DNA from 3 places in the Pseudarthrobacter sp. HLT1-7 genome. Region 2 is predicted to be linked to each of the others. Evidence: riboswitches for the same ligand, from Rfam matches in the RefSeq annotation. Region 2 holds a riboswitch; each other region holds the start of a gene.
What was found. A riboswitch is a leader RNA that binds a small molecule or an ion and turns the genes downstream of it on or off. The one in region 2 is predicted to bind cyclic di-AMP.
Positions count from the first base shown of each region.

Region 1: it holds a riboswitch for cyclic di-AMP, as region 2 does, so the genes downstream of both, AC50X6_RS16235 (NlpC/P60 family protein) here and AC50X6_RS12015 (NlpC/P60 family protein) in region 2, are expected to answer to the same signal.
Region 3: it holds a riboswitch for cyclic di-AMP, as region 2 does, so the genes downstream of both, AC50X6_RS01775 (aggregation-promoting factor C-terminal-like domain-containing protein) here and AC50X6_RS12015 (NlpC/P60 family protein) in region 2, are expected to answer to the same signal.

Region 1 covers NZ_JBWZCH010000019.1:80,710-83,972, forward strand. The annotation lists gene AC50X6_RS16230 (dihydrofolate reductase family protein) at 133-690, shown strand; gene AC50X6_RS16235 (NlpC/P60 family protein) at 813-1,610, opposite strand; cyclic di-AMP (ydaO/yuaA leader) riboswitch at 1,615-1,813, opposite strand; gene AC50X6_RS16240 (hypothetical protein) at 1,980-2,249, shown strand; gene AC50X6_RS16245 (hypothetical protein) at 2,344-2,571, shown strand; gene AC50X6_RS16250 (hypothetical protein) at 2,581-2,727, shown strand; gene AC50X6_RS16255 (hypothetical protein) at 2,913-3,263, shown strand, end outside.
Region 2 covers NZ_JBWZCH010000011.1:74,767-78,029, forward strand. The annotation lists gene mobA (molybdenum cofactor guanylyltransferase) at 1-514, opposite strand, end outside; gene AC50X6_RS12010 (HNH endonuclease) at 572-1,072, opposite strand; gene AC50X6_RS12015 (NlpC/P60 family protein) at 1,298-2,101, opposite strand; cyclic di-AMP (ydaO/yuaA leader) riboswitch at 2,411-2,569, opposite strand; gene AC50X6_RS12020 (M23 family metallopeptidase) at 2,719-3,263, opposite strand, start outside.
Region 3 covers NZ_JBWZCH010000001.1:371,198-374,460, forward strand. The annotation lists gene AC50X6_RS01765 (phosphatase PAP2 family protein) at 1-221, shown strand, start outside; gene upp (uracil phosphoribosyltransferase) at 295-930, shown strand; gene AC50X6_RS01775 (aggregation-promoting factor C-terminal-like domain-containing protein) at 1,073-1,861, opposite strand; cyclic di-AMP (ydaO/yuaA leader) riboswitch at 1,860-2,029, opposite strand; gene AC50X6_RS01780 (HAMP domain-containing sensor histidine kinase) at 2,212-3,263, opposite strand, start outside.

The DNA.
Region 1 (3,263 bases), on a different contig from region 2:
CAGACACCACTATCCGGCAAGATCCAGCCGCCCGGCGTCGGACGCCTGGCCTGTTCACGTGCAGTCCTGCCGCTCCGCCGGGCGGAGCGTACGCTGGTGCGGTAGCCCTCAGCCCACTGAAGGAGCCCCGCGATGCGCAAAGTCATCCTCATGACGCAGATGTCCCTGGACGGGTACATCGAGGGTCCGGGCCGGGACCTCAGCTGGCACATGGTCGACGACGAACTGCACCGGCACTTCAATGATGAGCTCCGGACCATGGGAGCGTTCCTCGACGGCCGCGTCACCTATGAATTGATGGCGGAATTCTGGCCGACGGCGGACGCGGACCCGTTGAGCACGCCGCCCATGGTCGAGTTCTCCCGGATCTGGCGGGACATGCCCAAGATCGTCTACTCCAGGACCCTGGCGACGGCCGGCTGGAATACCGCAGTGGTGCGGGACGTCGTCGTCGAGGAGGTCGCGAAGCTAAAGGAAGAACCCGGCGGGGACCTCGCGCTCGGCGGCGCCGATCTTGCGGCGTCCTTCCGGCGGCTCGGCCTGATCGATGAATTCCGGATCTACGTCCACCCGGTCCTGATCGGACGGGGCAAACCGCTCTTCCAGGAGACGGATGCGGTGACGAAGCTCCGCCTGCTGGAGACGCGCATGTTCGGCAACGGCGTCGTGCTGCTTCGGTACCAAGGCTGACCGGCTGGCCCGGGCGTGTGAAAGGCCGGTTGATCAGCTGCCCCAAGGCAACCGGTCAACCGGCCTTCTACGTTTTTCCCGCCAGTACTGCGGTTGGTGTTACTTAATTGCCGGAGGTTTTACTAAACGCCGGCACGCACGAACGTCACGGGGCCGGTGGCGGTGAGCCAGGACAGCGGGTGAACCACAGTCTGGTTCGCGCCGTTCATCCCGCTGCTGAGAACCTGGCCGTTGCCGACGTAGATTCCGATATGACCCGGCTGAACCACCATGTCGCCCGGCTGGGGATCCCCCACCACTTTGCCGTAGTTCATGAACTGCATCGGACCGAGGTCGCCAACAGGGATTCCGGCTGCGCCAAGGGCCTTCTCGACCAAGGCGGTGCAATCCTGTGTCATGCCCAGTTGGCCGTAAGCGGCGGAGACCATGGTGGCATTGACGCCGCCGGCCGCCGGGGCAGCGGCGGGAGCGGCCGGCGCTGCCTGGACCTTCACCGCGGCCTTGGCTGCCGGGGCAGCGACGGGTGCCTTGGCCACCGGGGCCGCCACGGGTGCCTTGGCCACCGGGGCCGCCACGGGTGCCTTGGCCACCGGTACAGCTACCGGCTCGGGCTGTTCGATCACCGGGGCAGGGGCGGTCGCCACTGCCGGGCGTTCGAAGGTGATCTGCACTGTGGAATCCGCGAGTACGGGTGCGCCCACCTGGCCCTCGACGTCGACGGACGACGCCGGCGCGGAGTCGCGCTGGACGGGGGCCTCGGCGGCATTGGCGGCCATGGCACTGCTGAGCACCAGGCCGGAAGCCGCTGCAATCACTGCAGCCTGGCGGCCGAATGTACCTCCCTTGGAGGACAGGAATGCGGAACGGCGTTGGCTGCGAAGGTCAGCGCTTTTTGGCAAAAGAGTATTACTGGAAGTCATGTGCGTAGCCTCTCCCAATGCCTGCGAGGTGAGCTGTCGGATTCGGATGGGAGGCACCCGGCCGCACTCTGGCCCTGACATCGGACTGTGCGGCTTCACCCCAAGACCTGCGTAAAGCCAGGTCAAAAAATGGGTTCCCCGTCTCTGCCGGACGTTGCTGCGAGGTGTCCCCGTGGCCGCGGCAGAGTTAGGCAATCGGCTGGGGAGCGCCCGTTTCTAAGCAACAGGCACCCAATAACGGTAACGGCATGATCACGGAATGTCACATCGAGGTAACGGCGGGAGTAGTTTCGGGCAGCTCTTCGCCCCGCAGGACGCGGCCCCCGGCATAGAATGGTGCCATCAGCGGTCCCATCAGCGGAGGCCAAAATGAGCAGCCCCGACTTCGCCAGGCACTGTGTCGCCATCTGCCAGTTGAGCTATCAGCCGCAGAAGGACCTCAATGTCAATACCGAGCTGCTGATCCTGGAAAACGGGGAAGTCCACGCGTCCACCTGGGACGCAGAGCCCCGCGACGGCGGCTTTGACGTCTTCGTCCTGAATGACCGCGTTGACGCTGCCGGCTTTATGGTGGTCACCGATTGGGAGTTTCTGGATGGTAAGGCCTACGCCGTGGTGGAGCGCCGGGCTCCCGCATAGCACCGGCGTTCGTGGCGCAGCGGGATCCCTGTTGACTGCAGCTTCCGTCGGCTAGGGTTTGACCCCATAACCAATTCTCGGCTTGGGGGTACCAATGAAAGCCTGGCGTCTGATGATGTCGCTGCCGCAACCGGTGAAGGGGTTCCTGGTGGCCTACCTGATCGCCTTCGCTGTGGTCTTCGTCTCTGTGGCGGTCATGTCTTTAACCGGTCAGGGCACCGCAAACCCGGTCATGCAGTGGGGGGTGGGCGTGCTGGGCCTCACCGCGGTCACGCTGGGGCTGGTGCTGGCCTTCGATTTCCGCGGATCGGCTCGCGCCTAGGCCGCGATGATGAAGGACTACAAACCCATGGGGGTGGACTATTCCGCGTCGTTTTTCGCAACGCCGATAGCCATCCGGATCTTCGGCGCGCTGTTTGCTGCGATCGGAATCTCGTTCGCCGTGACGTCCGCGATCTTCGCCAAGTCCCTCTCGTGAGGCCGCCTGTCGGCCGGGGTGCGGGCGGCAGCCTCGACCACTGTGATGCGGCCGCCGGCCTGGCTGATTATGGAATGCGCGACGACGGCTGCCGGGGTGGACGCACCGCCCGGCTCCGTGCGGCCGCTTCCAGCCCGCCCAGCCTAGACTGGGGGCATCGGGTCCTTTGAACGAAAGCAGCATCCGTGATGATGCACCGCATGCTGGCCCTCGCCATCGCACTCCCGACGCTCCTTTTTGGGGTGGCCGCCTGCGTACCGCCGCCGGCACCGCCGGCCAGTGCGACGCCCGCCGGCACTCGCGCACCGGAAGCCGCCGCGGGCTTCGGCTTGGATAACGCGGGGGCCCGCGAGCGAATCGCCCGGTCCGGACTCGCCCTCCTGGCGGCCGAGGGCAACGTGGAGCATTTCCACGCCCACCTGGATCTGATCAAGGACGCGACGCCAGTGCCGGTGCCCGCGAACATCGGCATCTCACTGGGGCAGGATGGAAAACCGGACGGTATTTCCGCCCTGCACACGCACGATACAAGCGGT
Region 2 (3,263 bases):
TGAGCGTGCCACGGCGTCCAGCTTCATCGACGCTTCTTTGTAGTGCAGTTGTGCCATATAGGCCGACGAGGGGTTGTCTCCGCCCGTCAGCAACCGCCATATAGCCGTCCCCATGTGGCCCAGCCTCCGGCAAGGGCCGGCCGGAGCGGCTGCTGGTTCCGGCGGCCTCGAGGAGCACTCGCAGGGCGGCATCCACCCGCGGCATGTCGCAGGCCAGGACGAGGGTCAGCGGCGGGGCAACGCCCTCGGCCCCCGCACGGTGGCGTTGGAGCGCGGAGAGCCCGGCCGCAATGGCGGCAGCAGGACCAGCGAACGGCGGATCCTCGCGGCAGTTCAGCACGCCGCGGGGAAGCGTTCCAGGGTCCGGACCGACAACGACGACCGTTACGGCGCCGCGCGCGGCCTGTAGGGCACGCTCCAGGAGGGTAGCGCCGTCATACACCAGGCCGGCCTTGGCCACGCCGCCCAGGCGGGAGGACCGCCCGCCGGAGAGAATTACAGCATCAAATTCCACCGGTCAAGCCTAGCGCGGGATGCGCGGGTCAGGGTGTGCCGTGCGCGGCGGACCCGGTCAGGAAGCAGATTCCGGCAACAGGAACGGGTCCCAGGCCGGCGTCGGCTTTTCCAGTTCCTTGATCTGCCAGATCGCGCCCTTCGGCGGCCCCGGGACGAAGCTGAGTTTCCAGCCCATCTCGGCGGGTGTCTGGTTACCCTTGGCGTTGTTGCACCGCAGGCAGGCGGCGACGAGGTTTTCCCACGAGTCCGCCCCACCCCTGGACTTGGGGTGGACATGGTCAATGGTGTGGGCTGCTTTGCCGCAATAGGCGCAGCGCTGAAAATCCCGGCGGAGCACGCCGCGGCGGCTGACCGCCGTCCTGGTGTTGTACCGGGGCCTGATGTAGCGATTCAGCAGAATCACCGACGGCCGGCCTAGGATGTCGGTTGGCCCGACGACGGGATCGTCGCCTTCGGCCACGACACTGGCCTTTCCAGTCAGCACAAGAACCAGCGCCCGGCGGAAGGTGACTACCGCCAGCGGTTCATATCCAGCATTCAGAACGAGAGTGCGCATCCGCATACCTCTTAACGGCCGCACCCGCCAGGGGCACAAGGGCCGGCTGCCCTGTGCATGGTCGGGCTATGGATCGACACCACAAGAGTAAACACGCGAGTGCCGGATCACCGAATTTCCATAGCCGGTACATACCCGTGTCGGCTGAAATTCATGCTGGGCGTACACGCAAAGGACCCCTGCCGGGAGGGCAGGGGTCCTTCGGTGTCGCTGCGAGCAGTTGTCTTAGCCGCCGACGCGGATGAAGACCGGGCCCGAGCCGACGTTGACGCTTTGCAGAGAGGTGGTTCCACCATTCCAGCCGCCGTGGACAGCCTTGCCGCCGCCGACGTAGACAGCGATGTGCGCCACACCCGCGCCGCCGTTCTGGTAGTAGGCGAGATCGCCCGGCTGTGCCTCGGCGGCGCTCACCGTGCGGCCGAGGGACAAGTACCCTGCCGGCCAGCCGTGGTAGTTGATGCCGGCGGCAGCAAGTGAGTTCGTGACCAGCTTGGTGCAGTCCTGCGCAACGCCAAGCTGTGCGTAGGCAGCGGACGCGATGGTGGAACCCATGCCGCTGGCAACGGCGGCCGCAGCCGGCTTGGCAGCAACCGGTGCCGCAACAGCGGCGGTGGCACCGACCGTGGTACCGGCGGTCTTGGCCGCGGCGGTGTTGGTGCTGGCGGCCCTGGTGGCGGTCGCAGCTTCCTGGACCTTGACGACGGGCTTCGGGGCCTCGATGACAGGCGCGGGGGTAGTAGTGACAGCCGGCTTCTCGTAGGAGATCGCGATCGACGAAGCAGCCGAGATAGCTGCCGGAGCTGCCGACTGGACTTCGAGCGTGGAAGCGGAGGTGGATTCGCGCTGAACGTTGGCCTCAGCAGCGTTGGCTGCGATACCGCTGGTCAGAACCAAACCGGAAGCGGCAGCGATAACTGCAGCCTGGCGGCCCATACCGCCGGCGTTGTCGCCGACAGCCTTGGCAATGACAGCCAGCGAGTTGGTCTTGGTGACCTCGCCGCGGTGCCGTGCGATTGCACGAGTAGTCATTAATTTCTCTCTTTCGTGATCCTTGGAATGCGCTTTTCAGGCGCAATCTGAGGACGCTCCGGCATCTTGGGGGTACGCCGGATCGCCCCGAATGGGTTACTTAGCGAAGGGTGTACTGCGAAGACGCGCCAAAAACGGCCACTGAGTGCAGGGGCGTAGATTGCGGCCCGGACTCAGCGGAGGTTGAGCCGGCGGTGCGGAATCCGTTCCGGGCGCCGGCAAGGGCAGCACGATAGTTGGATTCCGGCGGGCTCATAAGAGCCGCACCAGCGCTGTGAAGCGCAGCTTTGTGGCGTGAAGACACGAAAAGAAGCCTCTCCCAATGCCTGCGAGGTGAGCTGTCGGATTCGGATGGGAGTCACCCGGCCGCGCTGCTTCCTGGGAAGCTTTGCGACTTAACCCCAAGGTCTTCTTTCGAAGACCAAAATTGGTTCCCCCGCCCCTGCCAGACGATGTCATGCGAACGGACCTTGAGCGGTGGCAGAGCTAGGCAATCCACTCAAGAGCGCCAACTTCGGAAAAGTTGGCGTACCTCATACGGTACAGCAATTGGGTTTCAATGTCACATTCAGATCACGGCGCGTCACAGGAATGCGAGAGTGACCCATCGGCTTGGCTTAGAGCCAGCCGGTGGGGTCGACAACTTCTCCGTTAACCATGACCTCGAAGTGGAGGTGGCAGCCGGTGGAGGCCCCGGTGGTCCCGGCCATCGCCACGGAATCGCCGCGGGAGACCTGCTGCCCGACGCGGACGCTCGAGGAGCTGAGGTGGTTGTAGGTGGTCTCCAGTCCGTTGCCGTGGTCGATCACCACGCGGTTGCCGCCACCGTAAGGGTGCCATCCGGCAAACGTCACGGTGCCACTTGCGGCGGCGTTGACTGCTGTTCCGCACTGGGCCGCGAAGTCCTGACCGCGGTGGAACTCGCCGGAACCGCCGGTAATGGGGCTGACACGCAGCCCGAAGGGCGACACGGAATCCATCCGCACCAGCGGTGCACCAAGGCTTCCCGACGACGCAGCACGCGTGATGGCGCCTGCGGCCTGGGCGCTCAGTAACTGCTTGAGCTTCCCGTCCGGATCGCCCTGCGTGGTGACGGCACTGCGGTTAAAGTCGATCTTGGCGGCGGCAGGGGCAGTGACATCCGGCTGTGCCGCGGCGGAGG
Region 3 (3,263 bases), on a different contig from region 2:
CCCACCGGCTGTTCCATGTGCTGCGGCACCGTGGGCATGCGGGCCCGGCGCCGACCTTCGACCACCCGGCGCACCTGATGGACGGACGCCCCGACGGCGCGGGCCCAGGCGGCGCTAATGGCGCGGGCCCCGGCCCCGATACGGGTGCTGCCGGGAGCGCGGCCGGGAACGAAGACACCACTGCGGACGGGCTCGGCGCCCGCGGCCCCACGGGCGGCTGACCCGCGGTTCGACGGGCGGCTGACCCGCGGTTCGACGGGCGGGTCAACTGCCGCCGGGTGATAGTTTTGACCCATGCGCATTCTCGTTGTGGACCACCCGCTGGTCGCCCATAAGCTCACCGTTCTGCGGGACAAGAACACCCCTTCCCCGGTCTTCCGCCAGCTCACCGAGGAACTCGTTACGCTCCTCGCCTACGAGGCGACCCGCGACGTCCGCACCGAGCCGGTGACCATCGAGACTCCGGTCAGCACCACGATCGGCACCGCCTTCACCAAGCCCACCCCGCTGGTGGTCCCTATCCTGCGCGCCGGGCTCGGCATGCTCGAGGGTATGACCAAGCTGGTCCCGACCGCCGAGGTTGGTTTCCTGGGCATGGCCCGGGATGAAGAAACCCTTGACATCATCACCTACGCCGAGCGACTCCCCGAGAACCTCACGGACCGGCAGATCTTCGTGCTGGACCCGATGCTTGCAACCGGCGGCACCTTGCGGGAGGCCATCAAGTTCCTCTTTAAGCGCGGCGCCTCCGACGTCACCTGCATCTGCCTGCTGGCCGCCCCGGAGGGCCTGGCCAAGCTGGAAGAGGAGCTTGCCGACGCCAATGTGACCATCGTCCTCGCCTCCATAGATGAGAAGCTCAACGAAAAGTCTTACATCGTTCCGGGTCTGGGCGATGCCGGCGACCGCCTCTACGGCGTGGCCGGCTAAGCTCGCCGTCGTCGATTCTGACGCCGGAGGCGGCTGGGGTTCCGGAAAACACCGGCGCGGCCTCACCTGACCCGCATGGACTGGATCCTGTGCATTCGGGGCTCCTCGCCTGGCCGTGCTTCAGACTGGCCGTGCCGGCGGTCTAGTACCAGTTGTTGGCGTAGTGGAAGTTCAGGGCGCCGCAGGGGGAGCCATAGCGCTCCTTGACGTAGTTCAGGCCCCAGTTGATCTGGGTCCGGTAGTTCGTCCGGTAGTCCGGGCCCGCGCTGGCCATCTTCTCGGCCGGCAGGGACTGGACCACGCCGTATGCCCCGCTGCTGGGGTTGGTGGCGGTGGTTTTCCAGTCGGATTCCTTGGTCCACAGCTTCTGCAGGCACTTCATCTCGTTGGCAGCCCAGCCATGCGTTCCCAGCTGCGCGGCGGCGTAGGCCTGCGCGCCGGCAGGGTCGTCGACGGCAACGGGCTTGGCCGGCTCAGGTGCCGGTACAGGCTCGGGTGCCAGATCCGGTGCGGGAGTCGCGGCGGCGGGTGGCGGGGGAGCCGCGGCGGCGGGAGCTTCGGCGGGATTCACCTCTTCGGCCCGGGGCCCGACGCCGGCGGTGCCGGGAAGGGCCGACTGCGAATCGACGCGGACACGTTCGAAGTCCAAGTGCGTCAGCGGGTCGGCGGTGGTGGCCGAAGCCCCGCTGGAACTGCCGGCGCTGGCGTTGCGGTTGGCAGTCTCGGCGGCCTGCCCGGCAGCCCCGATCCCGACGAGCACCGCGCAGGTGGTGGCAACGAGGGCGGCGCGACGGCCGGTGGATCCGAGGCCCGCGGTGAACCGGGACCGGGTTGACGCTGGATTGGTGTCCGCCGCGCGGTGGCGCGAAGCCGTCGAGCGGGTTGCCTGCTGGGCGCTCTTGTGGCGCGTTGGTACTTTGAATTCAGTCATGATCGCCTCTCAACGCCTGCGGAGTTAGCTGTCGGGTTCGGATGCGATATCCGGCCGCACGGAACCTCACGTGTCGGCTTCACCCCAAGGGTGCAAAGATGCAGAATGCCCGGGAACTCTGGGTTCCCCGCCTCTGCCTGGTCGATCGGAATCCGGGAAGCGGCAGAGTTTGGCGTCCGTCCGGATGCGCGGCCCTGTGGCGGCCGCACCCTAAAAACGGTACAGGAGCCGGAAACAAAAGTCACATTTCGGTAACAAGCAGGTCGACGGCGGTGCGTCGCCTTGTGCTTCCGCGGCCTGGCCTGCGCCCCGTTTCGATGGTTCCCGGCGGGTTCGACGCTAAGCAGCGTCTAGCCGGCAGGGAACCGTCGAAGCGGCGCGCCCGGCGGGCTCGCGGGAAGCCGGACGGTGAACTCCGTGCGGCCCGGCCGGGAGATGACCTCGACGGTCCCGCCGTGAGCCTCCACAATCGACTGCACAATGGAGAGGCCTAGCCCGCTGGTCCCCTCGGCCGTGGGTTCAGCCGCCTGCACCCCCGGCACTCCCGGAGCGGCCGGCACTCCCGGGCTGCCGGATGCCCCGGTGCCGGCATCTGCCGCCGTCGTGACTGCCTGGTTCTTGCGGGCGGCGTCGGCCCGGGTGAAGCGCGAGAAGATCCTGCCGACAAACTCTGGGGCGATCCCGCTGCCGTTGTCCGTCACCGTCACCACGGCGCTCCCGTCGGCGGACCGCGCCACTCCGGTGACCACCGCTGTACCTGGCCCGGTGTGCTTGCGCGCGTTGGACAGCAGATTGGCCAGCACCTGGTGCAACGCGGTCGCGTCGCCGCGGACCACCACCGGCTCTTCCGGGAGCTCCAGCTGCCAGAGGTGGTCCGGGGCCATGACCTTCCCGTCGCTGACCGTCTCGATCGCCAGCTGGGTAAGGTCGACGTCGCTGGACTTGAGCGGCCGGCCCTCGTCCAGGCGCGCCAGCAGCAGCAGGTCCTCCACCAGCGCGGTCATCCGCTGGGACTGGCTCTGCACCCGGGCCAGGGACTTCTCCCCGTCCGGCGTGAAGTGTTCGGTCATCCGCATCAGCTCGGTGTAGCCGCGGATGGCGGTCAGCGGGGTGCGCAGCTCATGCGAGGCATCGGACACAAACTGGCGCACCTTCATTTCGCTTTGCTGCCGCGATTCAAGGGCGTTGGAGACGTTGTCCAGCATCTGGTTCAGCGCGAAGCCCACGTTTCCCACTTCCGGGCCGGGATGCGCCGCCGACGCCGGAACCCGCACCGCGAGTGCCACCTCGCCGGCGTCGAGCGGGAGGCGGGAGACCTGGGTGGCCACTTCGGACAGCTGTTCGAGCGGCTTCATGGTCCGGCGGATCAGGGCCGTGCCGGCGAGGCCGATCAGTACGAGAC